Regions from separate parts of the Micromonospora sp. NBC_00617 genome, predicted to be linked through region 3. Evidence: riboswitches for the same ligand, from Rfam matches in the RefSeq annotation. Region 3 holds a riboswitch; each other region holds the start of a gene.
What was found. A riboswitch is a leader RNA that binds a small molecule or an ion and turns the genes downstream of it on or off. The one in region 3 is predicted to bind cobalamin.
Positions count from the first base shown of each region.

Region 1: linked by a shared signal. The riboswitch ahead of OG505_RS12760 (ribonucleoside-diphosphate reductase subunit alpha) and the one ahead of cobN (cobaltochelatase subunit CobN) in region 3 are both predicted to bind cobalamin.
Region 2: linked by a shared signal. The riboswitch ahead of OG505_RS13835 (acyl-CoA thioesterase) and the one ahead of cobN (cobaltochelatase subunit CobN) in region 3 are both predicted to bind cobalamin.

Region 1 is NZ_CP107751.1:2,775,283-2,784,732, reverse strand. Features, by position in the region: gene OG505_RS12790 (IniB N-terminal domain-containing protein) at 52-942, shown strand; gene OG505_RS12785 (dynamin family protein) at 1,058-2,920, shown strand; gene OG505_RS12780 (GTP-binding protein) at 2,917-4,377, shown strand; gene OG505_RS12775 (histidine phosphatase family protein) at 4,901-5,503, opposite strand; gene OG505_RS12770 (CbtA family protein) at 5,500-6,270, opposite strand; gene OG505_RS12765 (CbtB domain-containing protein) at 6,261-6,464, opposite strand; cobalamin riboswitch at 6,523-6,597, opposite strand; cobalamin riboswitch at 6,794-7,013, shown strand; gene OG505_RS12760 (ribonucleoside-diphosphate reductase subunit alpha) at 7,152-9,450, shown strand, end outside.
Region 2 is NZ_CP107751.1:3,014,749-3,024,198, reverse strand. Features, by position in the region: gene OG505_RS13875 (cytochrome c oxidase assembly protein) at 1-801, opposite strand, end outside; gene OG505_RS13870 (copper resistance protein CopC) at 859-1,419, opposite strand; gene OG505_RS13865 (Dyp-type peroxidase) at 1,442-2,653, opposite strand; gene OG505_RS13860 (copper chaperone PCu(A)C) at 2,677-3,279, opposite strand; gene OG505_RS13855 (zf-HC2 domain-containing protein) at 3,424-4,176, opposite strand; gene OG505_RS13850 (sigma-70 family RNA polymerase sigma factor) at 4,253-4,822, opposite strand; gene OG505_RS13845 (hypothetical protein) at 4,961-5,086, opposite strand; gene OG505_RS13840 (copper resistance protein CopC) at 5,253-6,950, opposite strand; cobalamin riboswitch at 6,955-7,158, shown strand; partial or broken gene OG505_RS13835 (acyl-CoA thioesterase) at 7,375-7,819, shown strand; gene OG505_RS13830 (ABC transporter substrate-binding protein) at 7,882-8,781, shown strand; gene OG505_RS13825 (hypothetical protein) at 8,858-9,283, opposite strand; gene OG505_RS13820 (superoxide dismutase) at 9,348-9,450, shown strand, end outside.
Region 3 is NZ_CP107751.1:1,958,256-1,967,705, reverse strand. Features, by position in the region: gene OG505_RS08840 (VWA domain-containing protein) at 1-697, opposite strand, end outside; gene cobN (cobaltochelatase subunit CobN) at 694-4,362, opposite strand; cobalamin riboswitch at 4,645-4,774, opposite strand; gene OG505_RS08830 (hypothetical protein) at 4,872-5,018, opposite strand; gene OG505_RS08825 (DUF5919 domain-containing protein) at 5,084-5,383, shown strand; gene OG505_RS08820 (inositol monophosphatase family protein) at 5,380-6,183, shown strand; gene OG505_RS08815 (hypothetical protein) at 6,205-6,540, opposite strand; gene OG505_RS08810 (RNA polymerase sigma factor) at 6,672-7,244, shown strand; gene OG505_RS08805 (hypothetical protein) at 7,237-7,977, shown strand; gene OG505_RS08800 (hypothetical protein) at 8,043-8,591, shown strand; gene helR (RNA polymerase recycling motor ATPase HelR) at 8,717-9,450, shown strand, end outside.

The DNA.
Region 1 (9,450 bases), 820 kb from region 3:
TCACTGTCGACGAACGACGGTCGCCGACGCCAATCCGAGGAGAACCGGCACATGGACTCGCAACAGACCCTCCACGACTTCGTGCTCGACCTGCTGACCAACCCCGACGCGCGGTCGGCCTTCGACCTGGACCCGGAAGGCGCGCTGCACGCCGCGGGGCTCAGTGACATCACCGCCGCCGACGTGCAGGACGTGGTGCCGCTCGTGGTCGACTACGCGCCGGGGCAGGGCCTCGCGCCGCTGGTTCCGGCCGTCGGGCAGCTCGGGTTCGACCCGCTGGTGACCGACGCCACCGGTGTGGTCGGCCAGTTGCAGAGCGTGGCGCAGCAGATCAGCGTCACCAGCTCGCCCGCCGGCGTGGACGTCAAGGCCGGTGTGCTCGGTGCCATCGCCGTGGACCCGACGACCGTCGCCGCCGGGGTGACCGTGCTTCCGGGTATCGGCCTGGGCATCGGCCCGAGCGGCCTCGACACCGACCTGACCGGCGTGACCGACGTGGCGCACACCCTCGACGCGGACGTGGTGCAGCCGGTCGACGGCATCGCCGACCCGGTGCTCGGTGACGTGACCGGCGCGGTCGGCGACCCGACCGGCCTGCTCGGCGCCGCCGACCCGAATCTGCTCGGCGGCGGCCTGACCGGCGGTGTCCTCTCCGACGCGCACGGTCAGGTCGACGGCATCGTCGGCTCCCTCGGCGTCCACAACACCCTGAATGGCCTGGGCCTTGGGCACGGTGCCGTCGGCGGTGTGGTGCCGCCGGTGGACGTCCCGTCCGTGGTGGGCGGCGTCACGCACCACGTGGACAGTCTCCTCCCCGGTGTCACCGGCACGGTCGGTGACGTGACCGGCGGGGTCACCGACCGTGTGACCGGCGACCTGCACGGCGGGGGGCCCGCCTCGTCGGACCACGGGTTGCTGGGCATCACCGGCGGTCTGCTCTGACGGGAATTCCCGTCGGAAGCGGGAGGCCGGGTCGCCTCGGGCGGCCCGGCTCTCTCCGGTTTCCCTTCCGGTTCCTCTTGATAATTGAGCCGAAATCCGCACACTTGGTGCGGTGATGGCGGGGATCTGGTTGGACGTACTGGACGAGATCGCCCGGACGTGCAACACACACGGTCGCGGCGACCTGCTCCAGACGGTCCGAAACAAGCGTGCCCAACTGCTGGACCCGAAGCTGCGCGTCCTGGTCGTCGGCGAGCCGAACCAGGGCAAGAGTCAGCTCATCAACGCGATCATCAACGCGCCGGCGTGCCCGGTCGGTGACGGTCGTACCACCGTCCTGCCGACCGTGGTGCAGCACGCCGAGGCTGCCTCCGCGGCCGTCGTCCAGGCGCCGCCGGTGTCGGGTCGACCCGCCGGCGGCGCGAGCACCCCGGCCGCGACGCTCGTCGAGCGGACCCCCCTGGCGCTCGACCAGGTCGCGACCGGGGTGTCCGGCACGGTCGGGCGGCGGCCGGGCGGCGGTCCGGCGTACGTCGAGATCGGGTTGCCCCGCGCGTTGCTCGCCGCCGGACTGGTGCTGGTGGACACTCCGGGGACCGACCAGCCGGCGGCGCTCGGTGGGGCCGCGGAGGTCGCCGCCTCCACCCGCGCCGACGCCGTGCTGCTGGTCTCGGACTCGACCCGGGAACTCTCGGTCGCCGAGCTGGACATGCTGCTGCACGTGACGCGCTCGCAGCCGAACGTGGTGGTGGTGCAGAGCAAGACCGATCTCGTGGCGGACTGGCGTGCGGTGGCCGAGCGCAACCGGCAGCACCTCGCCGACGCCGGTGTCGCGGCGCCGCTGATTCCGGTGTCGGCGACCCTGCGGCTGTGCGCGGCGGCGACCGAGGACCGCGACCTCAACGCCGAGTCCGGCTTTCCGGCGCTGATCGCCCGCCTGCAGCGGGACCTGACCGGCAAGGCCGACCACCTGGCGCGGGCGTCGGTGCAGGCGGTGGCCCGGACGGTGGTGGAGCAACTGGCCGCGCCGCTGCGCGCCGAGCTGGCGACGCAGGAGGCCGAGGAGCAGTCCGGGCCGATCTCCCGGCTGCACGCCGCCCAGCGGGAGGTCGACGAGCTGCGCCGCTGCTCCACCCGTTGGCAGAACACTCTCGCCGACGAGATGGCCGACCTGCTCTCCGACATCGAGTACGACCTGCGCGACCGCACCCGCCAGATCCTGCGTGCCGTGGACGAGGCGTTCGACACGGCGGACCCCCTCGTCGCCTGGGACACCTTCGCCGAGTGGCTGGAGCGCAGCCTCGTCGAGGCCGCGGAAGCCAACCACGAGTGGCTGATCCAGCGCTGCGACTGGATCGCCCGTCGGGTGGCCGCCAACTTCAACCGGTACGGCTACGACGTGCTGCCGCCCTGGTCGATGACGATGCCGGCGGATCTCGGCGACCGGCTGCCGGACCTGGAGCGACCGAGGATCGACCGGTTCACCACCGGCCAGAAGTTGTTCACCGGCATGAAGGGCTCGTACGGCGGCATGCTGATGTTCGGCCTCGCGACGACCCTGGCCGGAATGCCGATGATCAACCCGGTCTCGGTCGGCATCGGCGCGCTCTTCGGCGGCAAGAGCATCCGGGACGAGGGCAAGCAGTTGCTGCGCCGCCGGCAGGCGACCGTCAAGACGGCCATCCAGCGGCATGTCGACGAGTTCTTCGTCCGGATGGTCCGGGACTGCCGGGACGCCACCCGCCAGGTGCAGCGGATGCTGCGCGATCACTTCACGGGGCTGACCGAGGAGTTGCAGGAGGCCATCGTGCAGTCGTTTCGCAGCGCCAAGCAGGAGGCCGACACCGATGTCGCCCTGCGCGAGCAGCGGCAGCGGGAGATCCGGCTGAAGATGACCCGCCTGGCCGCGCTCTACGAGCAGTCCCAGCAGCTGACCGGCGCCCGCTCCACCCCGGTGCTGCTGGAGCCCCGGGCATGACGGTCGGGGTGCGGTTGGACGAGGCGGCGTGGGGGCTGCTGCGCCAGGCCATGGACGTCTACCAGCACGACGCGCGGGCCGTCGGGCGGTTGCGGCACCAGGTGGCGCGGTTGGAACAGCCGCTGCGGATCGCGGTGGCCGGCCCCTGGCGTGCCGGCAAGTCGACGGTGCTGAACGCGTTGATGGGGGAGGAGGTCGCGCCGGTCGAGGGCGCGGACGGCGTCTTCACCTGGTACGAGGATGGTCCTTCGCCGCACGCCACCGCCTACCCGGTGGGCCAGCCTCCCCAGGAGTTGACGGTGGTCAAGTCGGCGACCGGGATGCGGGTGGATCTCGGCTGGCGGGTCGGGGAGGTGCGCGACATCGTGGTGCGGTGGCCGACGCGGGCGTTGCGGCAGGTGACGCTGATCGACACCCCGGCGCTCGCGGGGGTCGACGAGCAGGGCCACGCGACCGTGCTGGACCGCGTCCTGGGGGACTCGGACGGGGTGCTGTTCCTGACCCGCGACGGTCGCGACAGTGACCTGCGGGTGTTGGAGTCCGCTCGGGACAGTGTCGTCGGGCAGGCCGCCCCGGTGAACGTGATCATGGTGTTGTCCCGGGCGGACGAGGTGGGCGGCGGCCGGATCGACGGGCTGCTCACCGCCCGTCAGCTGGCCCGACGGCACCACCGGGATCCCCGGGTGGGCGCGCTGGCCGTGAACGTGGTGGCGTGCAGCGGCGCGGTCGGCCTCGCGGGCCGGATGCTGAGCGAGTCCGACTTCGCCGCGCTCGCGACGCTCGCCGGGGCGTCCCGCGCCGAGTTGGAGGCCCACCTGCTCTCCGCCGACCGCTTCGTTCGTGGCGAGCTTCCGGTGCACCTGGACTCCGAGGTGCGCGCCGGTCTGCTGGATCGGTTCGGGCTCTTCGGGATCCGGCTCGCGACGACCCTGGTGCGCGGCGGGTTCGACACCCGGGTGACGTTGTCGGCCGAGCTGATCCGGCGCAGTGGGCTCACCGAGCTGCGGGAGTCGATGACCCGCTGTTTCGTCGATCGTCGCGACACCCTCAAGGCGCGCTCGGCACTGGCCGCGGTGGAGGCCCTGGTGCGGGCCGAGCCGGTGCGTGGGGCCGACGAGCTGGTCGCCGCCATCGAGCAGATCCTGGCGGGCGCGCACGAGTTCCGGGAACTGCGCCTGCTGGTGGCGCTGCGCAACGCCCGCCTCGGTTTCGACGCGGAGCTGGCGGCCGAGGCGCAGCGCCTGGTGGGCGGGGACGGGGTCGGTCTGGCCGCGCGGCTCGGTGTCGAGCACGAGGCGACCGTGCAGCGGCTCTGGGAGGTCGCCGCCGACGCCCAGTGGCGGTGGCGGGACCGGGCCGAGGATCCTCTGCTCCCGCTGGCCCAGCGCCGGGGCGCGGAGGTCGTCGTTCGCAGCTGCGAGGGGATGCTGGCCGAGCTGGCCGCGGGCGGTCGCTGAGCGCCGCGCGGGGTGCTGTCCAGCCCGGACGCCCCGGTCGGCAGGTTGCGTGCGGTCAACCCATTGACAGCGCCGTGGTCGCCCGGAAGCATCTGCCCAACATCGCGGCCGGGGAGGACGTGTCGCCCGTGAGGCACATACCTCAGAGTCATGTTTATACCTCTGTGGTATGTCGCTTACCGGTCTATCCGCCTGCCGGCCGCCCCGACCCCACCGCCGCCCGGCACAGACGCCCCGTCGCTGTTCGCTGCACGTCACTGACCTCCCGTCGCTGTTCGCTGCACGCCAATGCCGCCGCCCGCCGCCGACTGCCCCGCCGCCCGCCGCCCCGCCGCGACCCCGCCGCCCGCCGCCGGCCGGCGAGGATGCGCGCCGCCGTCGCCCGCGATCCGCAGGCGAGGCCGGTGCTGACGGACAATGCCAGTGCCGGGCAGAGACCACCGATCCGATCCCGGCCGGGCACGGGTCCGTCCATGCCGCCCCATATCTGGGGCAGCTCCACAGGGGCCGTGGTCGACAGTCGTCACCGGCTCGCGGGCGCCGGGGGCGCGCTCAGCCGGAGCTGCCACCGTCGGCCGTGGTCGGTGAGCCGGACGATCGCCAACGGCTCGACATCCAACTGCCGGTACGTCACCAGCGGTAGTCCCAGGGCGTGCACGACCGCGACCCGGATCACGAGCGGGTGGGTGACGGCCGTGACCCGTCGGCCGAGGCCGCGCTGTCCGTCCAGCCACCGGCCGACGCGCTCGCGCAGGGCAGTGACGGATTCGCCCCCGTGCGGCGCGGCTTCCGGGGTGGACAGCCACTCGCGCAGCGCTTCGGGCTGCGCGCCGGCGACCTCCTGCAGCGACCGGCCGGTCCAGTCGCCGTAGTCGCAGTCGGCCAGCGTCGTCTCCACAGCGGGCACGAGGCCGAGAGCATACGCGGTCTGGACGGCCGCCGTCGCTGGGCTGGACAGGCAGGCGCCGGTGTCGCCCGCCGGTGCCCGCCGGCCCAGCAGGCTGGGGGACAGGGCGAGGGCGGCGCTGCGACCACCCTCGTCCAGTGCGTCGTCCCCGCCGAACCGGGCCCGCCGCAGGGCGGCGGTGTGACCGTGGGCGACCAGCCGCAGGCGGGTGGCGTTCACCTGGCCAGTCGTACGTCGGTGACCGCGCGCCGCCGATGCATCAGTGCGGCGAAGAGCAGGCCGATCCCGGTCCACAGCACCACCTGGGTGCCGAGGGAGGCGAGCCGGAAGCTCCACAGCAGCGTGGCGGGGAAGTCACCCGGGACCTCCTGGAACGACGGCAGCACCACGTAGGCCACGCCGGTGACCAGCAGGAAACCGCCGACCGCCGCGGCGGCGCGCAGCCACACCGGCGCCTGCTCGCCGACCGACCGGTAGCCCAGCGAACCGGACCAGACCGCCACCAGGCCGAGGACCACCAGCAGCAGGTAGGTGACCGTGCGCTGGTTGATGGTGGCCGGGTTGCCGACCGCCGGTGGGTTCGGCGGGTACTTGAGGAACGGCACGATCACCGCGCCGAGCAGCGCGCCGCCGGCCAGCAGCAGCCCGGACCACCCGTCGTCCACCGTGCGTCGCCGCCGGCTCAGCAGGACGTACGCGGTGGCCAGCAGGCCGCCCATCGCGGCGCCGAACAGGGCGGTGGCCAGGAACAGCCCCCCGCGCTGGCCGTTTCTGCTGACCAGAGCGTCCTCGTCGTGCTGGTGCCCACCGGTGGTGGGTTCAGCGTGTGCGGCCGCCTCCTCGATGGCGATGGCCGCCTCGACGTGAGGTTCGCCGACGACGTAGGCGAACGTTCCGGCGAGCAGGCCGGCCACCAGGCCGGCGAGCAGCCCGCGCAGGAGAACCGTGACGAACGTGGGTGCGGTGCCGGCGCCGGTCAGTGGCACGGGACACCGAGCAGGTGCCGGCCGTCGTGCATCAGCTCGTGCAGGTACATCCCGCTGCGCGAGACTGCGCCCTGGTCGAAGGCGACGAGATAGGCCAGCAGGGTGAGCACGGCGACGGTGGCCAGGACCGTCCACAGGAGACGGGTCGGGGCAGCGGGGTGCACCAGCGGCTGGCTGGACGTGGAACTGGACATGCGTGCACGAACCTCCTCGGGGATGACGCGTCCCCATCGCAAGGCTGCGGACGACCGAGCGTCCTGGCTCGCGGCCCCCGGGGTCGGGGACCGCTCACAGTGGCGCGACCGCGCCGGATTCTCACCGGCTTCCCTCGCGTCGCCGCAGATAGTGGGTCGACCGTATCGGTGCCGGTTCTCCTCGGTCAAGCCGGCGGCGAGGTCCGATCACGACGCCGCCGATGCTCCCTCGCCAGCGCGCGCTGGCGGATCGACGACGGCCATCACGGATGAGCGCGACACGCCCGGCCCCGACATGTGGGGTGTGACAAACGTGGTCGCCCCTATATATGGTGTCGACCGCAGCTGGTTCGGTCGCTCAACCCAGGGTGGCCGAGGCAAGAGGGAACCCGGTGGAAGTCCGGGACTGCCCCGCAGCGGTGAGTGGGAACGACAGCCGTCATCAGCACTGGGCCGCCATCTGGCCTGGGAAGCGACGGCCGGTAGGTGACCGGGAGACCCCGGTCGTGCCCGTGAGTCCGAAGACCTGCCAGCGCGCCGCGTACCCGCATCCGGGTGGGCGGTGGTCCGAGGCCGCGTGGGACGGCCGACGCCTTCCGGATCCGCGCCCCGTCGGCGTGGCGTCCGCCGGTGTCTGCCTCCTCGCGCCGAGGGCCTTCAGGTCCTCAAGCTCGCGAGGAGTGAGTGGTGACAGTTACCGAGGTGACCCCGGCCGGCGGCGACACGGCCCTCCGGCGTACGCCGCCGCAGGTCCAAACCCGCGACGGCGGCAGCGAACGGGCGGACGTGCGCATGCTCGTCGCCACTGTCGAGCGCTGGGCCGACGACCTGCCCGACGTCGACCCGCTGCGGGTGGCGACCCGCACGATCAGCGGGCTGTACGACGGCGCGACGACTGCCGAACTGGACCGGCTGACCATCCAGACCGCGGCCGAGATGATCGGTACGGAGCCGCAGTACTCGCGCCTCGCCGCCCGGCTGCTGGCCAGCCACATCGAGCGGGAGGTACGCCGGCAGGGCGCCATCTCGTTCAGCGCGGCGATCCGGGCCGGCCACGCCGAGGGCCTGATCGGTGACGACACCGCCGCGTTCGTCGCCGCGCACGCCGCGACCCTCGACCACGCCATCGACCCGGACGGCGACCGCCGATTCGAGTACTTCGGCCTGCGCACGGTCTACGACCGGTACCTGCTGCGCCACCCCACCAGCCGGTTGGTGCTGGAGACCCCGCAGTACTGGCTGCTGCGGGTGGCCTGCGGTCTGTCCCGTACGCCGGATGAGGCTGTGGACTTCTACCGGCTCATGTCCAGCCTGGCCTACCTGCCCAGCTCACCGACGCTGTTCAACTCCGGCACCCGGCACACCCAGATGTCCTCGTGCTACCTCGTCGACTCGCCGCGCGACGAGCTGGACTCGATCTACCAGCGCTACGCCCAGGTCGCCAACCTGTCCAAGTTCGCCGGCGGCATCGGCATCGCGTACTCCCGGGTCCGCTCCCGGGGCGCGCTGATCCGCGGCACGAACGGGCAGTCCAACGGGATCGTGCCGTGGCTGCGCACCCTGGACGCCAGCGTCGCCGCGGTCAACCAGGGCGGCCGGCGCAAGGGCGCCGCCTGCGTCTACCTGGAGCCGTGGCATCCGGACATCGAGGAGTTCCTGCAACTGCGGGACAACACCGGCGAGGACGCCCGGCGTACGCACAACCTGAACCTGGCCAACTGGATCCCGGACGAGTTCATGCGCCGGGTCGAGGCCGACGAGGTGTGGTCGCTGTTCGACCCGAACGAGGTGCCCGAGCTGCCCGACCTGTGGGGTGAGCGGTTCGACGCCGCGTACCGGGCGGCCGAGGCGCAGGGCCGCTACGTGCGGCAACTGCCGGCGCGGGAGCTGTACGGCAAGATGATGCGCACCCTGGCCCAGACCGGCAACGGCTGGATGACGTTCAAGGACGCGGCCAACCGGCTGTGCAACCAGACGGCCGAGCCGGGCAACGTGGTGCACCTGTCCAACCTGTGCACCGAGATCATCGAGGTGTCCAGCGACGCCGAGACCGCCGTGTGCAACCTCGGCTCGGTGAACGTCGCCGCCCACGTCACCGACGGCGGCATCGACTGGGAGCGCCTACGCGCCACCGTCCGGACGGCTGTAACGTTCCTCGACCGGGTCATCGACATCAACTACTACCCGACACCGCAGGCGGCGGCGAGCAACCCCCGTTGGCGGCCGGTCGGTCTCGGGCTGATGGGCCTGCAGGACGTGTTCTTCGCGCTGCGGCTGCCGTTCGACTCGCCGGCCGCGCGGGAGCTGTCCACCCGGATCAGCGAGGAGCTGTACCTGACCGCGCTGGAGACCTCCGCCGACCTGGCGCGCGACTTCGGCGCGCATCCGGCGTACGCGCAGACCCGGGCCGCGCGGGGCCAGCTCCAGCCCGACCTGTGGGGTGTCGACGGTACGCAGACCGCACGCTGGGCCGCGCTGCGCCAGCGGGTCGGGGCGTACGGGCTGCGCAACTCCCTGCTGGTGGCGGTCGCGCCGACCGCGACCATCGCCTCGATCGCCGGCTGTTACGAGTGCGTCGAGCCGCAGGTGTCCAACCTGTTCAAGCGCGAGACCCTGTCCGGGGAGTTCCTGCAGGTCAACACGGCCCTGGTCCGCGAGCTGAAGGCACGTGGCCTGTGGACCGAGCAGATCCGCTCGGCGATCCGGCGCGCGGAGGGGTCGGTGCAGGACGTCACGGAGCTGCCGGCCGACGTGCGGGAGCTGTTCCGCACCGCGTGGGAGCTGCCGCAGCGGGCGCTCATCGACCTGGCGGCCGCCCGCGCGCCGTTCATCGACCAGTCCCAGTCGCTGAACCTGTTCCTTGCCTCGCCCACCATCGGCAAGCTCTCCTCGATGTACCTGTACGCCTGGAAGACCGGGCTGAAGACCACCTACTACCTACGCTCGCGCCCGGCCACCCGCATCCAGCAGGCCACCGTCAGCGCCG
Region 2 (9,450 bases), 1.1 Mb from region 3:
GTAGCGTGCGACGGCCTCGGCCAGCAGTCGACTGCGGCGCACCATCAACAGGGCGACGAGCCCACCGATCCACACCGCGGCGGCGAGCACGTGCAATGCCAGACTGGTGACCGCGATCTGATGATTGCCGGCCCCGGTGGAATGGCCGGTGAAGGCCGGGGGGAGCACCGCGATCAGGGCCAGGATCGTGACCGTCGCGGCAAGCCCTCGGGACACGCCGGCGCGGGCGAGCAGCGCCACGGTCAGGGCCAGCCCGGCCTGCAGCATGAGCGACTGCCCTTGCGAGATCGTGGTGGCGAAGCTGACGACCGTCGCGGGCTTGAGCGTCTCCAGCGGCTGGCCGAGCAGGTCTGAGACCGTCAGCACCATCAGCGACAGCGCCACCACCGCCCAGCCGAGCGCGGTGAGGCTCGCTCGCCGGAGCAGCAGGTAGCCGTGCGGTGAGACGGTCCGGCCGTCGCCGGGCAGCAGAAAAGCGGCGGTCACCAGCATGCCGACGGTGACGGTGGCGAGACCGTCGCAGAGGAGCCGGACCACCGGTAGCGCCCAGGTCGTGACCGGCCCCGCGTCCGGGAGGCCCGGAATCGCGGCGGCGAGGGCACCTCCGACCCGCAGGCCGAGCAGCAGCAGAGCGACACCCGAGGCGCAGATGGCGACAATGGTCAACCAGCCGAACCCGGTAGATGCGGTGAACCGGGGCCGGGCGGTGGCCGTCGCGGCCGGCCTGGCTGGCGCCGGGACGGTGGTCTGGGTGTTACCAGGATCGTCGGCGGCGAGCTGCCGGGAATCTGTGTCGGACACGTGTTGACCTTGACCTGTGAAGTGGTGAGATGACGCGACCGCGGAAGAGCGGGCTGGTCATCGACGGCTCGCTCGCCGCCAGAGCAGCCCACCAACCACCACGACGACGATGGCCAGCGCGCCGCCGGCGACGAGGAGGCCAGCGCCCGGGCCATCGTCGTCCTGCACCGACGCGGCGGCGGACGGCGTGTTGGTCGTCGTGCTGACGATCGGCGCGGCGCTGGAATTGGGGTCGGCCACCGTGAACGGGTACGACCCCTGGACCGGGTGGCCATCGGTGGAGACGACCCGGTAGGCGACGGTGTAGGTGCCGTTGGGCAGCGCCTCGCTCACCTGGACCGACCCCTTCGCTCCGCCGACCATTGGGTCGCCCGTGGGTATTCTCCGCTTGGCGGCGTCGCTGAGCACGATGGTGGTGAACGTCGGATCGAGCCGCTGAGCGAATTCGAGCACGATCTCGGTAGGCGCGCTGGACAGCGTCGACTCCTGAACCGGTGCCGCCGACCTGAGCGAGTTATGGGCCCACGCCGGGCTGGCCGGAATGAGCAGCGCCACGACGACGGCGAGCACCGCCGCGCCGAGCCGGACGGCGGTGGGGCGGGACGACGGTACGGTCATGACGAAACTCCGGTTGGCGTGGTCATCCGAGCACCTGCTCGCCGACCCATCCTCCCGGTTGACAACCGGGAGGGATGGCGAAGACGGCGGACCCGATCGGGGTGGTCCATTCGTTGAGCAGGTCCCGGTCGGCCAGTCGGCGTTGGATGGGCAGGTACTGCCGGGCGATGTCGGCCTGGTAGGACGTGAAGATCAGGCCGCTGTCCGCATGACCCTCGGCTGTCGGCACGGCGTCGTAGTTGTAGGGCCGGCGCAGGATCTTGAACCGGTCGTCGGTGACGTGGGCGCGGGTCATGTGGGAGAAGTCGGGGATGACGGTGAGGCCGTCCGGGCCGGTGGCGGCGAAGTCGGGTTCGTCGTGCTCGGCCGTGCCGGTCAGAGGTGCGCCGGTGTCGAGCCGCCGGCCGACGGCGAGTTCGCGATCGGTGCGGCCGAGCAGATCCCAGGTCTCCATGTTCATGCTGATCCGCCGCAGCACCAGTGTGGTGCTGTCGCGTAGCCACGCCGGGCCGTCGGCCACGAAGACGGCCGAGTCCATCGGGGTCCCCGACCGGGGGTTGGCGGTGCCGTCGAGTTGACCGAACAAATTGCGCTGCGTGTGGCCGCCCGGCTCGACGCCGGGGCTGCGCCGGAAGCCCTGCTGCACCCACCGCACGGTGGCGAACGGTCGGCTGTCCTTGATCAGGACCCGTTGGGCGTGCGCCACGGTGATCGCGTCGTCCGCGCAGATCTGCAACAGCAGGTCACCGCCCGACCAGGCCGGCTGGAGCCGGTCGATGCGGAACGACGGCAGGTCGGTGACCGATGCCGGCCGGCGGTCGTCGACGCCGGCGGCACGGTAGAGACCGGGCCCGAACCCGAAGGTGACGGTCAGCCGCGCGGGCAGCAGCCCGAGTTCGGCCTCGGTGTCGGCCAGAGCGGCTCGGCCCTGGGTGAGACGGGCGGCGTCGTCAGTCAGCAGCCGCAGCCACCGACCCAGCGCGGCCCGGTCGGTGCCGGCCCGCAGGGTGAGCGCCACGAACGACGCGTGCGCCTGCGGTTCGGTGGCGACCCCGGCCTGCCGGACGCCGTGAAACGGTTCGACCAGGCCGCCGACGTTCGCCACCGGCGTCGTGTCCACGCCGGCCTTCGGTCGCGCGGTCCCGTCGGTACGGGTCGCGGCGACCGCCGCACCACCGGCCAGCGCGCCTCCGGCGGTCAGCGCCCCGCCGGTGAGCAGGCCACGCCTGCTCAACGGCCGGGCAGTTGGCGTGTCGGTCACGATGCCGGGCTCATGCTCATCTCCGGCGTGGCACTCATGCCGGGCATGGGCTCGCCACTGCCCGGGGCGTAGCTCTCCTGGGCACCGGTGAACGGCTTGGCAACGGCGGAGAACTGCTGGGTCTTGCCGTCGGCGAAGGTGAGGGTGAAGGTCAGCTCGTCACCTGCCCGCACGGGCTGCTTGACATCCATCAGCATCAGGTGGTCACCACCGGGCTCCAGCGGGTGCGTGCTCTTGGCCTTGATCACGATGCCGCCCTGCTTCTGCTGCATGACCATCTTGCCGTCCTTCATGGCCATCTCGTGCAGCTCCATCGACGACACCGACGTCGCGACACCGGTCACCGTGACATCGGTGTCGCTGTCGTTGACCAGGGTCCCGAAGGCCGCGGTCATCCCCTTGTCGGCCGCCTTCACCCACGGGTCGCGAATCGTGACCACACCAGCAGCGGCACTGGCCGACACGGAAGGGCTCGGCTGCGCGGTCGACGACCCGTCGGACGAGCCGCAGCCCGCGGCACCGACCGCCACGAGCGCAGCGGCGGTGGCGAGGACAACGGCCGAGCGTCGGCGCGATCCGAAAGGGCTGGTGGTGCGCATGAATTCTTCCTCCGATGGTTGCTTGCTGCTTCGTTGGTCGGTCGCCGTCGCGCGAAAGTTCCGGACCGGCGGGCAATTGCCGTCACGCGGTCCACGGCTGATGCGGCGGACGGTCCGGCGTAGTGGCGAGGGCGCTCCCGCCGGTCAGGCCGCTGACCGGTCGCGGATCCGTGCCGTGCCCGGGTGGGGTGGCGCCAGTCGTAGCCTCGGCTGGGTGGCCTGCGGCTCGTCGCCGGCCGACAGGCGCCAGGCGGGGCGGTCGGTCCGGCCTTGCGTCGGAGGCCCGTCACGGTGCCGCCTGGTCTGCGCCAACGCGACGACGATCAGGTACCCGACGAGCAGGAAGCCGTGGCTGACCAGGCGGGCGGGTTCCACACGGCCGGTCATCAGGTCATTGACCGAGAGCAGCATGAGCGTGCCGACGAAGGCACTCAGGGTCGGCAACAGCCCGGTGGGGGGCGTACGTCGGGCTGCCACGAAGAGGAACCCGGCGCCGACGGCGATGTTCCAGGCGGCGGCCTCGTGCCACAGGTGCCCAGAGGTGAGAGCGCCGGCGGCATCGTGGGCGTGGGCGTCGGACGGGCCGCGGCCGATCTGCGCCAGGCCCAATACCAGCTGAAGCGCGCCGATGAGGGCGAGCCCGGCTCGCAGGGTGAGCGCGAGTCGGTCTCGCAGTCGTCGAGGCGCGGGGAGCGCGGCCAGGATGACGTGGGTGAGATCAGGCCCCGGTGCGGTGAGCGTCAGGCGGGTCCGCCGGGTCACCGCAGCGGCCTGGTCGTACCATCGCCGGCAGGTCGCGCACCCTTCAAGGTGAGCGCCGGCCCAGGCTTGCTCGGCGGGGGTCTCCTCGCCGTCCAACTGCGCGGACAGGATCTCCCGCCACTGCTCACACCCCATGTACCGGTAGTCGGTTTATGGGGCGTCCTGGTTCCCTGGGCAATCGGCGATGTGGCGGCTTCGCGCTGGTCGCCGTTCAGCTGGCGGCGGTGCCGTGCCGCCGCCGCGCCGGCTGCGGGCTCGCGTTGACCGCGGCAACCAGGTCCTCTCGAGCCCGTGCCACCCGGGAGCGGATGGTGCCGACGGGGCACCCGCACACCTCGGCGGTCTCGGCGTAGGACAGGCCGAGGATCTGGGTCGCGACGAACGCTTCGCGTCGGTCCGGTGCCAACGAGAACAGGAGATCGTCGAGCACGACCGCAGTGTCGAAGGCGCTGCCGCGTGCGTCCGGGGCGTCGTGCCAGTCCGACAGGTGGGTGGTGCGCGGACGTCTCGCCACCGCGCGGACGTGGTCCACCGTGACCTTCCGGGCGATCCCGAGCAGCCAGGTCCTGGCCGACGAGCGCGCGGCGAACGACGGCAGCGAGCGCATCGCCCGGAGATACGTCTCCTGGGTCAGATCGTCGGCCTCGGAGGGGCTGATCAGGTTGGCGACGAAACGCCACACGCACTGCTGGGTCGCCCGGATGAAGCGGGTGGCCGAGTCCTGGTCGCCCCGGCCCGCCGCGAGAGCCCAGGCGGTGATCTCCGCGTCGTCGTCGGTCACCTGGTACCTCCGTGTCCGGTTTTGCCTGGCGACCTGAACCACCACGATCCGATCAACGTTGACGACGGGTTGTAGTAGGTCCCGGATGAGCCTACGGCAGCGCTTCGCTTACCGGTACGGATACGACCCGTCAGCGGATCATCTTCCGGCGGCTGTTGTCGCGTGCTGCTCCACTGCCTCGACGGCCGCCAGGGCGATGTGCGCGTCCCCGATCACCTCCTCGGTGAGCTCGGCCGGGTGCTGCGCATCGCCGGTGCATGGCACCCCGACTGCGTCACCCCGATCGCTGCACCCCTGCGCTGCGCCGCGACCGCCTGAACCACCAGCACGTTCGTGGCCGAATCAGCCAGGGCCTGACCCACGCCCGCCACCGGGCGGACGACGGCGGGAACCAGTTCCATGGCTTCAGGGTCAGATTCGCGGCGTCCGCTCAGGGCAGGTTGATCGTGTACTCGGCGGTGTGCACCTTTCCGCTCACCTGGAAGTCGAAGAAGGCCCGGTACCGGCCGGAACTCGGGGCGGTCAGCCAGAACTGGACGGCCCCGTCGACAAGCTCCTGTTCGGGGTGGACGTGCACGTAGCCGAGGTCGCCCTCGCGGACGACGACCAGGTGCCCGTACGCCCCGAGGTACCGCTCGAGCTGCGCGGGCGTGGTCGTGTCGGCGTTCTTGACCTGGAACTGCATTGGCACCGTCACCCCCACCGCCGGGGTGCCGTTCATCGACACCGCGTACGGCCCTGCCGTCGCCTGTGCCTGCGCCGGCGGCAGAGCAGCGGGGGTGTGCGCGCCGGGCACGATGTGGTCGACGCCCAGCACGAGGGGTATCTGCCTGCCGTCGGTCGCGGTGACGGAGAAGTCGGCGTAGACGCGGTAGCCGCCGGGTCGGGCCAGCGTCAGCGGGACGCTCCAGGTGCCGTCGGGTGCCATCGTCGGATGCAGGTGCTGGTAGCCAGTCAGGTCGCGGCCCACCACGATCATGTGCAATGGCTTGTCGTAGACGACCGCGAAGCGGGTCGCCGCCTGCCGGTCGGTGCCGACGATCCGGAACCGGTAGTCGGCGCGTACACCGGGCGGTTGGGACCGCTCCAGCGGTTGCAGGGTGTACCCGCCCGCGCTGATCGTCGTCCCGGTCGCCAGCGTCTCGCCGGTTGAGCCGTCACCCGGGTGGGTGTGGGGCCCGATCCCCGGCGCGTGTTGGTGCCCATCAGCGGCGGACACCGCCTGTCCCGAGGCCGGCGACCCGCCCAATGGCTGGCGTGCGGTGGTGGCGGCCGGGTTCTGGTCGGCGGTGCCGATGCGGGCCAGCCCGAATCCGGCCAGCAGTGCCAGCATCAGCCCACCGACGAGCAGCGCCAGGTGGGTGTTGCTCAGCCGGGATCCCGGTGCCATGGCGGCGACGTCCACATCGGACGATGATGCGGGGGCGACGAGCCTGGACGGCGACTTACCGTCGGTTCTGGCGAGGGGATCTGCCTCGCGATCGGTCGGAACCAGATCGACCGCGACACCCGTCCGGGCCACGACAGCCGCGTTGCCCTTGCGCGCCGCCGGTACGGTGCTGGGTCGCCGCTTGCCGTCGGTGGCGAGCCCATTGGCGCCTGTGGTCGTGCCGGTCATGCCGACGACGGACTTCTGTCCGGGACGAGCGCCGGTCTTGCCGCCGACGGTCTTGTGCCCGGAACGGCCACTGGGGCTGCGTCGGCCGGAGGTCGCCGGTGAGGTGCGGCTCCGGCCGGTGGGCCTTCCCCTGGAAACCAGGCGACGACGCCAAGCGATCAATCCGGCCACCGCTGCCACGGCCGCCGCCGCCAAGCCGGCCCAGACCGTCGCTCCGGGGCCGTCGTCGTCACTCGGCTCGACCGGGGGAGCCGCCGCCGGTGCGCTCGCCTGCTCGGCTGCTGTGGTCGGTACCGCAGACGCCTGCCCGGACGACTTGTGCTGCTCGGTGGCGGCCAGCAGCGCCGGGTCCGGCTGGTTCGTCGGCGGGCTCCACCCCTGCGGCGCGGCCGTCGCCCGCCCGCTGTAGCGGAAGGTCATCGTGCCTCGGACCGTGTCGCCGTCCGAGGCGATCGACAGGTAACTCACCGAGTACTGGCCCTTGGCGGGCAGATGCGCGAGGGCCACCACCGCCGGGAACCCCGTCGTGTACTCGCGTGGCTCGAACTGCCCATTGACCAGGAAGTACTCCCGTACCGGCTTGTCCAGTGGCTTCCGGGGCTGCCCCGCAGCGGTGAGTGGGAACGACAGCCGTCATCAGCACTGGGCCAGTGGCCTGGGAAGCGACGGCCAGTAGGAGACCGGCCAAGAGCCGGTCGGGCCCGCGAGTCCGAAGACCTGCCGGTGCCGCGTACACAACCGTGTGCGCTGCCGTCGGCCTCGCGGGTGGGCTGAACGGGTGACGTGCCGCGTGGTCTGCGCGGTCGCGTCCTCGTCAGCGTGCGCCCGCGATCCGGTGGTGTGGTTTCCCGAGGGACGGACTACCGCTGTGCACGACATCATCACGATCGCCGGTCGACCACCGTCGGCGTCGCACCTGACCCTGTCGCAGATCATGGATCAGCACCACACGAACCTGATGGGTACGGTGCGCGGCGGCCGGATCCTCAACCTCATCGACTCCGTTGCCGGGGTGGTCGCCGCCCGGCATTCCGATGGCCCGGCGGTGACCGCCGCGATCGACGAGACCGCGTTCCTGCGGGCGGTTCGGGTCGGCGACATCATGCACGTCGACGCGCATCACCTGGGCGGGCCGTAGCTCGATGGAGGTGGCCGTGAAGGTCACCGCGGACCGGTGGGACAGGGCGGTGCCGCCCACCGACGTGGCGACCGCCCACCTGGTCATGGTGGCCATCGACGATGACGGCCAGCCGCGTACGGTGCCGCCGTTGCTGCCGGAGACGGACGGGGACCGGCGTCGCTACCGGGAGGCGGAGATCCGCCGGGAGCACCGGTTGGCCCTGCGGCGGGCGCTGCTCGACGGCGCCGAGGAGGTCTGAGACCCGGCTCGGACTGTCCTCGAAGTGGACGTCGCACGGTTGTGCCTGGTAGGCAGGCGGGTGTGCGAATCGTCTCCCTGCTGCCGGCTGCCACGGACATCGTGGCCATGCTCGGCCTGACCGGGCACCTGGTCGGCCGTACGCACGAGTGTGACTGGCCGCCGGGCGACCTGGCCGACATCCCGGCCGTGACCGCGACTTCCCTGCCTGAGCCCTTGACAAGCCGGGAGATCTCGGCGGCGATCGCCGGCGACGCACACCGAGGATCGTCGCTGTACCAGCTCGACGCCGCCATGCTGGAGGAACTGAAGCCGGATCTGATCCTCACCCAGGACCTGTGCGACGTGTGCGCGGTCTCCTATCAGCGGGTCAACGACGCGGTCCGGATGATCGATCTCGACACCCGGGTGATGTCCCTGGAGGCCAGGACCATCACCGGGATCCTGGACTCGATTGACGCCGTAGCCGCGTTGACCGGCAGCGAGAGCAGGGCAGCGGAGATCCGTACGGACGCCGAGGCGCGTCTCGCCGCGCTGCCCGGGCCGGTGACCGGCGGGCCGACGGTGCTGTTCGTCGAGTGGCTCGATCCGCTGATGCCCGGCGGGCACTGGGTGCCGGAGCAGATCACCTACGCGGGTGGGCGGTCTCTGCTGCTCGGACCCGGAGCACACAGCACCCCGCACCGCTGGTCGGTGATCGCGGACCTGGCTCCCGACGTGGTGGTGTTCGGGCCGTGCGGGTTCACGCCCGAGCAAACAATCGACGAGCTGTCCGTGGCGGCCGCGCAGCCCGGCTGGGCGGACCTGCCCGCGGTTCGTAACCGGCAGGTGTGGGTGGTCGACGGGCCCGCCTACTTCAACCGGCCCGGTCCGAGAGTCGTCGACGGCGCGGAGATCCTCGCCGCCATCCTCACCGGACGGCCCGACTCCCGCGCTCGGCGAGCACCCGCCGAAGCCGGTTGACGCTGCCTGGCCTAGGTGTTCGGCGCATTGCCAAAGCCGCGGTAGGGCGGCGGCCTGCCGCCACCCCACCGCGTGCTCAGGTGAGCGTGCGGCGGATCGCGCCGGCGCCGGCCACGAGCCGGGTCAGGGCCCGTTCGACCTCCGGGTACCGGCGGGTCTTCAGGCCGCGGTCGGGTTGACCCGGAGCCGGCCGGCGGGCACTGCGGCGAAGGGCGTCGCCGACCTCCGTCTGCTCGGGTACGCGGGGAGAGTGGAAGTCGTACCTGACAGGCCCGACGCCACGGCGGTAGCCGGTGGTTCGCAGGTCGTCGAGATCTCCATCGTCGGCCGGGACGCCTCGATGCAGGTGACGTCGGCGCCGACGCCAACCTCGCCCAGGGCGGCCAGCCAGGCGTACGGCCCGTTCAGGTTGTTGACCTGGTGCGGCAGCCGCTGCGCGGTGCCGACTGAGCGGCCGGGCCGTTCCGACGCTCCTGTGACGAATTACGCCCCCGGCCGACAATCAAGGTCTTGTTGCACAATAATGGCAACAGCAATATTGAGGCAGTAGTGAGAGGACGTACCCCATGGCCGTGTACAACCTGCCCGACCTGCCCTACGACTACGGCGCACTCGAACCCGCCATGTCCGGCGAGATCCTGGAGCTGCACCACGACAAGCACCACGCCG
Region 3 (9,450 bases):
CGGCCCACCGGGCGGCGAAGCCCGCCGGGTCGGCGTCGGCGGCGAGTCGGCGACGCACCACCTCGACCCGCACCTGCGGATCCCGGCTGGCACCCACCTCGACGGTGAGCCCGAACCGGTCGAGCAGCTGCGGGCGCAGCTCCCCCTCCTCCGGGTTCATGGTGCCGACCAGCAGGAAGCGGGCCGCGTGGCTGACCGAGACACCCTCGCGCTCAACGTGGCTGCGGCCCATCGCCGCGGCGTCGAGCAGCAGGTCGACGAGGTGGTCGTGCAGCAGGTTGACCTCGTCGACGTAGAGGACGCCCCGGTGCGCGGCGGCGAGCAGGCCCGGTTCGAAGGCGCGTACCCCCGCACCGAGGGCCTTCTCCAGGTCGAGCGAACCGACGACCCGGTCCTCGGCGGCGCCGACCGGCAACTCCACGAGACGGGCCGGACGGGTCTCGGCGATGGCGTCGGCCGGGTGCGGCCCGTCCGGGCAGCCCGGGTCCGGCTCGGCGGGAGCACAGCCGAAGCGACAGCCGGCGACGTGGCGGACCGGGGGCAGCAACGCGGCGAGAGCCCGCACGGCGGTGGACTTGGCGGTGCCCTTCTCGCCGCGCACGAGGACCCCGCCGATCGCCGGGGAGACGGCGTTGAGCAGCAGCGCCAACCGCATGTCGGCCATGCCGAGCACCGCGCTGAACGGGTAGGTGATCATGCTCGGTCCTCCAGGTCGCCCTCGCTGGCCAGGTACGTGTCCCGGAGTCGGTCCAGGGTGGCCGGCTCCGGCTTGGCCCACAGCCCCCGGTCGGCGGCCTCCAGCAGCCGCTCGGTGATGCCACGCAGCGCCCACGGGTTGGACTGCTCCAGGAACTCCCGGGTCGTGTCGTCGAACAGGTACGCGGCGGCCAGGTGCTCGTACATCCAGTCGTCGACCACGCCGGCGGTGGCGTCGTAGCCGAACAGGTAGTCCACGGTGGCCGCCAGCTCGAACGCGCCCTTGTAGCCGTGTCGGCGCATCGCGGCGATCCACTTCGGGTTGACCACCCGGGCCCGGAACACCCGCCGGGTCTCCTCGCCCAGCGTGCGGGTGCGCACGTCGTGCGGCATCGCCGAGTCACCCACGTACGCCTGCGGTGACGTGCCGGTGAGGTGACGGACCATCGCCACCATCCCGCCGTGGTACTGGAAGTAGTCGTCCGAGTCGACGATGTCGTGCTCGCGGGTGTCCTGGTTCTTCACCGCCACCGCGATCCGGGCGAAGGAGCGTTCCATGTCGGCGCGCGCCTCCCGCCCGTCCAGGCCCCGGCCGTACGCGTAGCCGCCCCACACCGCGTACACCTCGGCCAGGTCGGCGTCGCTGCGCCAGGTCCGGGCGTCGATCAGCGGCAGCAGGCCCGCGCCGTACGCCCCAGGCTTGGAGCCGAAGATCCGGGCGGTGGCCCGCCGCTCGTCACCGTGCTCGGCGAGGTCGGCGGCGACGTGCGCCCGCACGTAGTTGTCGTCGTGCGGCTCGTCGAGCGCGGCGACCCGCCGCACGGCGTCGTCGAGCAGCGCCACGACGTGCGGGAACGCGTCGCGGAAGAAGCCGGAGATGCGCACGGTCACGTCGACGCGCGGCCGGCCCAGCTCGGCGGTCGGCACCACCTCGACGCCGGTGACCCGCCGGGACCGGTCGTCCCAGACCGGGCGGCAGCCCAGCAGCGCGAGCACCTCGGCGATGTCGTCGCCCTGGGTGCGCATGGCGCTGGTGCCCCACACGGTCAACCCCACCGATCGGGGGTACGTGCCGGTGTCGGCGAGGTGCCGGGCGAGCAGCGAGTCCGCGAGGGCCACCCCGACGTCCCAGGCGTTGCGGCTGGGGATGGCCTTGGGGTCGACGGAGTAGAAGTTGCGGCCGGTGGGCAGCACGTTGACCAGGCCCCGGGTGGGTGAACCGGACGGTCCGGGCGGCACGAACCGCCCGTCGAGGGCCCCGAGGGTGTGGGTCAGCTCGTCGGTGGTGCGCGCCAGCCGGGGCACCAGTTCGGTGGCCGCGAAGCGCAGCACCGCGGCGACGTCCGGGATCGGTTGCCCGGTCACCTCCGCGACCACCGCGTCGACCGCATCCGCCGCCCAGTCCAGGGTTTCCATGCCGACGACCAGCCGCCGCGCGAGGCCCTCGATCAGGTCGACGGCGTCGGCGGCCGTGGCGGCGGGCCCGTCCACCGCGTCGGTCAGCGCCGTGGGCAGGACGATCCGCCGCCCGGGCGACGCGAGCAGCTCCCGCTCGTCGAGGCCGTACGCGGCGGCGAGCGCCTGCCGCAGGCCGGGCAGGGCGTGGGCGCCGCCCCAGATCTGCGGGGCGCGCAGCACGGCGAGCACCAGGTTGACCCGGGGTTCGCCGGTCGGCGCGTCGGCGAGGATGTGCAGCCCGTCGCGGATCTGCACGTCCTTGACCTCGCAGAGGTACCCGTCGAGGTGCAGCACGAAGTCGTCGAAGTCGTCGGCGTCGGGCATCGCCTCGGCGTGCAGGTCGTGGTGCAGCTCGGCGGCACGGACCAGGTCCCAGATCTGGGCCCGCACGGTCGGCACCTTGGCCGGGTCGAGGGCCTGCACGGTGGCGTACTCGTCGAGCAGTTGCTCCAGTTTGGCCAGGTCGCCGTAGGTCTCGGCGCGGGCCATCGGCGGCACCAGGTGGTCGATCACCACGGCGTGCGCGCGCCGCTTGGCCTGGGTGCCCTCGCCGGGGTCGTTGACGATGAACGGGTAGACCAGCGGCAGGTCACCGAGGACCGCGTCGGGCGCGCAGTCGGCCGCCAGGCCGAGGCCCTTGCCGGGCAGCCACTCCAGGGTTCCGTGCTTGCCCAGGTGCACCACGGCGTCCGCGCCGAACCCGCCGTCCGCGACCGACGCGGCCAGCCAGCGGTACGCGGCCAGGTAGTGGTGGCTCGGCGGCAGGTCCGGGTCGTGGTAGATGGCGATCGGGTTCTCCCCGAAGCCGCGCGGCGGCTGGATCAGCAGCACCACGTTGCCGAAGCGCAGCCCGGCGAGCACGATGTCGCCACCGTCGGTGTACAACTCGCCGGGCGGCTCACCCCAGTGCTCCCGCATCCGCTCGCGCAGCTCGGCCGGCGCCGCCTCGAACCACCGCCGGTACGTCTGCCCGGGCACCCGCGCCTCGGCGGCGGCCAACTGCTCCGGGGTGAGCCACTCCACGTCGTGCCCACCGGCGGCGATCAGGGCGTGGATCAGCGCGTCGCCGTCGTCGGGTGGCGGCGCGTCACCCAGGTGGTAACCCGCCTCGGCCAGCGCGGCGAGCAGCCGGACCGCCGAGACGGGGGTGTCCAGCCCGACGGCGTTGCCGACCCGGGAGTGCTTGGTGGGGTACGAGCTGAGCACCACGGCGACCCGCTTGTCGGCGTTGGGCACGTACCGCAGCCGGGCGTGCCGCACCGCGATGCCGGCCACCCGGGCGGCCCGCTCCGGGTCGGCGGCGTAGACCGAGAGGCCGTCGGCGTCGATCCGCTTGAACGAGAACGGCACGGTGACGATCCGGCCGTCGAACTCGGGGATGGCCACCTGCATCGCCGCGTCCAATGGGGATAGCCCGGCGTCGCTGCCGGCCCACTGCTCCCGGGTGCTGGTCAGGCAGAGCGCCTGGATGACGGGCACGTCCAGGGCGGCGAGCGCGCCGACGTCCCACGCGTCCTCGTCGCCACCTCCGGACGCGTGGGCGGCGACCGCGCCGCCGGCCGCGAGCACGGTGACCAGCAGCGCGTCACAGCGGGCGAACAGCCCGAGCGGGCCCGCGCCCGTGGTCAGGCCCCGCAGGGAGCCGCAGAAGATCGGCAGCGGGTTGCCCCCGGCCTCCCGCACGGCCTCGGCCAGGACGTCGACGAAGGCGGTGTTGCCAGCGAGGGCGTGCGCCCGGTAGAAGACGATCCCCACCGTGGGCCGCTGCGGGTCGGTCGGGTGGTCGCCGTGCACGCCGTACGCCGGGGTGGGCGCGGGCGGGGCGAACCCCTCGCCGGTGAGCAGCACCGTGTCGCAGAGGAACCGGGCCAGATGCCCGAGGTTGTCCGGCCCGCCCTCCACCAGGTACGCCAACGCCTGGGTGACCACTCCGGACGGCACCGTGGAGACCGCCATCAGCTCCGCGTCGGGCACCGCCTCACCGCCGAGCACGACCGTCGGCACGCCGCTGGCCAGCACCGCGGCGAGGCCGTCCGGCCACGCCTGCCGACCCCCGAGCAGGCGTACGACGGCGAGGTCGACCCCGTCGAGCAGGGCGGGCACCTCGTCGGCCGCCACCCGCGCCGGGTTGGCGAGCCGGTAGTCGGCGTCACTGGCGCGGGCGGCCAGCAGGTCGGTGTCGGCGGTGGAGAGCAGCAGAACGCGCACGGCAGGCTCCGGACGGTAACGTCGGCACGCTCGCGAGAGCGGCCTGGCGACGTGGGATGGGCGCAGGGTTCAGCGGAGGCCGCGGTCCGGCCGGCTCAGCGGCCTGCGGCCGGGAGCGACGGGCGGCGCGGTCCGGAACTCAGCGGTGAACGGAGTCGATGCCGATCGCGGCGACGGCACGGCCGCGGTGCGGAAGACGGCAGCAGCCGTCGATGATGGAGACGCCAAGCGTCATCGGGTCCTCCTCGGGTGTCCACGCCCTGGGGTACGTCCCGACGGCCGAAGTATCCTGGCTTCCGGATCGATGCTCTCCCCCGGCCTTCCAACCGCAGACACACGGCCGTGACTCACGAGGGGGGATCGCTCCCCGGTGACAGTGGCGGGACCGCGTCGGATTCGCACCGACTTCCTTCACTGCCGTCAGGCCGCGAATGCTGCCACACCGGTCGGCCGCCGGTCAACGCCACCCCTCCGCACGCCAACGGCCACCATCAATTGACATATTGCGATCAGAGGTCCTGCTGGCGAAGTTCACCGATCGGCCGACAGTGGCGGGGTCGACGAGTCAGAGACAGCCAGCCCAGGAAGCGCGCGTGCATCTCGGCGAGGTCGGGGTGACCGCCCAGGTTGAACTGGTCGTGGATCGCCTCGTTCATGCAGGACGCGAGATAGAGGGCCAGCGCGAGGGAGTGACCATAGAACTCGCCGACGAGATCGAGTTGTGCCGGGGCATCTCAGCGCGCTCACCGAACTCAACATTCAGAACCTGACGCGCCGGATCCGCACCCAGCTCGCGCCGGGCGTGCGTGACCGCCTCGCCGTCCGCGTGTACGACGAGTCGATCCGTGCCAACGTCCTCCTGATCGACGACCGGCTCTGCATCGTCCAGCACTATCTGCCGCGAATGCGCGGCGTCGATTGCCCGACGATGGTGATCGAACGCACCGCGCAGACCTCCGGCCTGTACGCGGTATTCGACGATATTTTCACCTCGCTCTGGGAGCGCAGCCGCCAGCTATGAACGACTACGCCGATCTCCTTCCGCTTGCACACGAGGCCGTCGACCTGGCGCGTGGCCTGATGCGGACTCTCCAGCCCGGTGCTCTCACCTTCAAGGACGACCGTGACATGGCCTCCGAGTTGGACTACACCATCGAGCGACAGGTTCGCGAGCATCTGGCCGCGAAGGCACCCGACATAGGGTTCCTCGGCGAGGAGTACGGCAGCAGCGGCAACACCAGCACACTCACGTGGGCCCTCGACCCGGTGGACGGGACCGTCAATTTCATCCACGGCTCACCGCTGTGCGCGATCTCGCTCGGTCTCGTCCACCGCACCCGGTCCGTCCTCGGCGTCATCGACCTGCCGTTCCTCGGCACCCGCTACCACGCCGCCGAGGGACACGGCGCATACGCCAACAACGACCGCATCGGCGCCAGCCGAGTCAGTGACCTGAGGGACGCCGTCATCGCCATCGGCGACTACGCCGTCGGCGCCGATGCCAGCCGGAAGAACGCCGATCGACTCGCCATTACCGAGGAACTCACCGGGCAGGTCCAGCGGATACGCATGCACGGCTCCGCCGCGATCGATCTCGCGTGGTTGGCTCAGGGCAGGGTCGACGCATTCATCATGCTCAACAACAAACCGTGGGACACCGCCGCCGGTGTGGTGATCGCTCGGGAGGCTGGCGCTCAGGTGGTCGACCTCGATGGCACTGCCCACAGCACCCGCGCGACCGCCACGGTCGGCGGCAACGAACTGCTACTGCCGGACATCCTCACGCTCGTCGAGCGGTCCCTGGCACGCGCGGCAGCCTGACCGGGACAAGAGGCCGGCGGCTCAGCGGGCGTGCCGCTCCGGGTGGGCCCGGTTCCACACGCGCATCCGCTCCGGGTAGCCGGTGCGGGCCGCCTCGTACAGCGGCACCGCGTGCTTGCGGGCGATGGCGCCCGCCGCGCGGGGTGTGCCGGTGCGGCGACGGATCCATTCGCCGTCGTGGGCGATCGCCACCACCGTGGTGTCGGTAGCGGTGGTCTCCGGTTCCAGGTAGAACTCCACCCCCCGGCGGCTGGCGACGAACGACTCCAGCGCGGCGAGGTCGTCCCGGGTGGCCTCGCGGTCCAGCTTCGTCGGGGTCGCCTCGGTGCCCCGTGACCGCCGGTTGAACCAGCCCATGCCCAGCCCCTCTCCTCGGACGCCTCTCCAGTTCAGCACCGATTCCTGGCAATACGCTGCACGCCGGGTGGGAGAAATCTGACCTGGCGGGGCGCAGACGGAACCCGGTGCGCGTGAGCGGTGTCACCAGTGTGATCGAACCGGAGGTTTCCCTGGACGACGACGTGCTCGTCACCCGCGCTCGGGCCGGCGACCTGGAGGCGTACGACCTCCTGGTCGCCCGGCACACCGCGTCCGCGCACCGGACGGCGGTGCTGCTCGGCGCGGGCTCGGACTCCGAGGACGTCATCCAGGAGGCGTTTGTGAAGGGGTACCGCAAGCTGTCCCGCTATCGGGGAGAGTCGTCCTTCCGATCCTGGCTGCTGGCGATCGTCGCCAACGAGACCCGCAACCTGCACCGCTCACGCACGCGCCGCGATGGCCTGGTCCTGCGAGCGGCGGCGATCCCGACGGCAGAGGTCGCCGAGGACGACGCGGTCGGGGCGGTCCTCGCCGGTGAGCGCCGCGCCGCGCTGGTGGCGGCCCTGCGGCAACTTCCGGTACGCGACCGTGAGGTGATCGTCTGCCGGTTCTTCCTCGACCTCAGCGAGGAGGAGACGGTGGCGACCCTGGGTTGGCCCCGGGGCACGGTGAAGTCGCGGACCTCGCGGGCACTGGCGAAGCTGCGCGCCCTGCTCGCCGACGAGGAGGTGCGCCATGGGTGACCTCGATCGGAGGGCGGGCGACCTCGAAGCGGAGCTGCGCGACCTGTCCGCCTGGCTGGCGACGCCCGACGCGCCGGACGTGACCGCGGGCGTACGGGACCGGCTCGTCAGGGGCGTACGGCGGCGTCGCCGTTGGCGCTCCTACGCCGCGGCGGCGCTCGCGGCCCTGCTGGTCGCGGTGCTGCCGCCGACGCGTACCGCCATCGCCGGCGCCCTCGGGGAGGTGCTGCGCTTCGCCGGCGTCAGCATCGCCACCTCGCCCACGCCGTCGCTGCCCACGGGCGAGCCGTCGCCGTTGCCGTCGCAGCGGACGGTCGGGCTGGACGAGGCGCGACGGGCGGTGCGCTTCCCGATCCGGATGCCGTCCACGCTGGGTCCACCGGAGCGGGCGTTGGTCGCCGACCCGGATGGCGCCGGCGCCTGTCGGGTGGCGACGTTGCTCTACGACGGCGGCAGGCTGCGCCTCGACGCGTTCGACGGTCGCCTCGACCTGATCTTCCACAAGCGGACCAACCGACCGGAAGTGACGTGGACGCAGGTCAAGGGCAACTTCGCCATCTGGGTCGACGGTCCCCACGTCGTGTCGTACGTGGACCGGTCGGGGCTGGTCCGCAAGGAGACCGCACGGCTCTCCGCCTCGACGCTCATCTGGGAGGAGGCCGACGTGACCTATCGACTGGAGGGTGAACTCAGCGAGGCCGAGGCGCTCGCGATCGCCCGCTCGCTCACCTAGGAACCTGGCCGGCCCGAGAGGTGTCTCTCTGGTGCGAGGCACCTGATTTCCGTGAAGGGAGCGCAATGGGCACTTGGGGCAGGTTCCTGCTGGGGTCGGTTCTCCTGCTGGCGGGCTGTGCGGCCGCTGACCCGACCACCACGGCGGCCGGCGGCGCGTCCACACCGGCGGCCGGCGGCGCGGCAGCACCGCCGGCCGCCACGGCATCGGCGGCGACCGGCTGCGCGTCGCGGGTCGAGACGGGGTCGCTGCCCGACTGGGCGGACGCGGGGTTCCACGGCGACACCCGCGCGCCGCACGTCTTCGGCGCGAGGGGCGACATCGTGGCGGTGCTGTTCGCTCACCCGCTGGCGCTGGCCCGGCCGGACGGATCGAACAACAAGATCCTGTGGGTGGCCCGCTCCGCCATGACGTCGCCCGACCCGAGCGCGCCGGCCACGCTGGTGATCACCGCGACGCTGGACGGCACCGACACCACTGTGACGCGGGAGGTCGCCGGCGGGCCAGGCCCGTCGATCATCGACATGCCGAGCGCGGGTTGCTGGCATTTGGAGCTCCGCTGGAGCGGGCGGACCGACACGATGGATCTCGTCTACGCCGAACGGAAGCCCTGAGGACGGGGGACAACTCTCCCCGCCATATCCAACATATATCGCATGGGGGGACTTGCGGCAAGGCCCCCGGTGTACCGCAGAATTGCCCGTCCAAGGCCAGGACCTGCGGAAACGGGAGCCAACACATGCACAAGTCGTCGGCGGCGGCCAGCGTTTTCGACCTTCCCGACAACCTCGCCGCCAAGGCCGACCCGGCGCTGATCGCCCGTGACGAGCAGCACTTCGCCGTCATCGCGGCGAGCTTGGAGGAGTCGATCGCCGACCTGTCCGACCGCCTCGACGTCGAGCGCCGGGCACCCGCCGGCAAGGGTCGCCAGGCGGTCGTGCGGGACGAGGAGATCCGCCGGCTGACCGGTCGCCTGCGTGCCCTGCGTCGCTTCGGTCTGGACCTGTGCCTCGGGCGCATCGTCAGCGCGGACGACCCCGAGCCCGTCTACATCGGACGCTTCGGCCTCACCGACGGCAACGGTCGGCGGCTGCTGCTCGACTGGCGCTCCCCGGCGGCCGAGCCGTTCTTCGGTGCGACCCACGCGAACCCGATGGGACTGGCGAGCCGGCGTCGGTACCGCTGGACGCTCGGCCGGGTCAGCGACTACTGGGACGAGGTGTTCACCTCCGACGGGTTCGAGGGGCACGCGGCGCTCGACGACCAGTCCGCGTTCATCGCCAGCCTCGGCGGCAACCGGTCGGCCCGGATGCGCGACGTGCTCGGCACCATCCAGGCCGACCAGGACGCCATCATCCGAGCCGGATCGCGGGGCGCTCTCGTCGTCGACGGTGGTCCGGGCACGGGCAAGACCGTCGTGGCGCTGCACCGCACCGCGTACCTGCTCTACTCCGACCCCCGCCTCGGGCACCG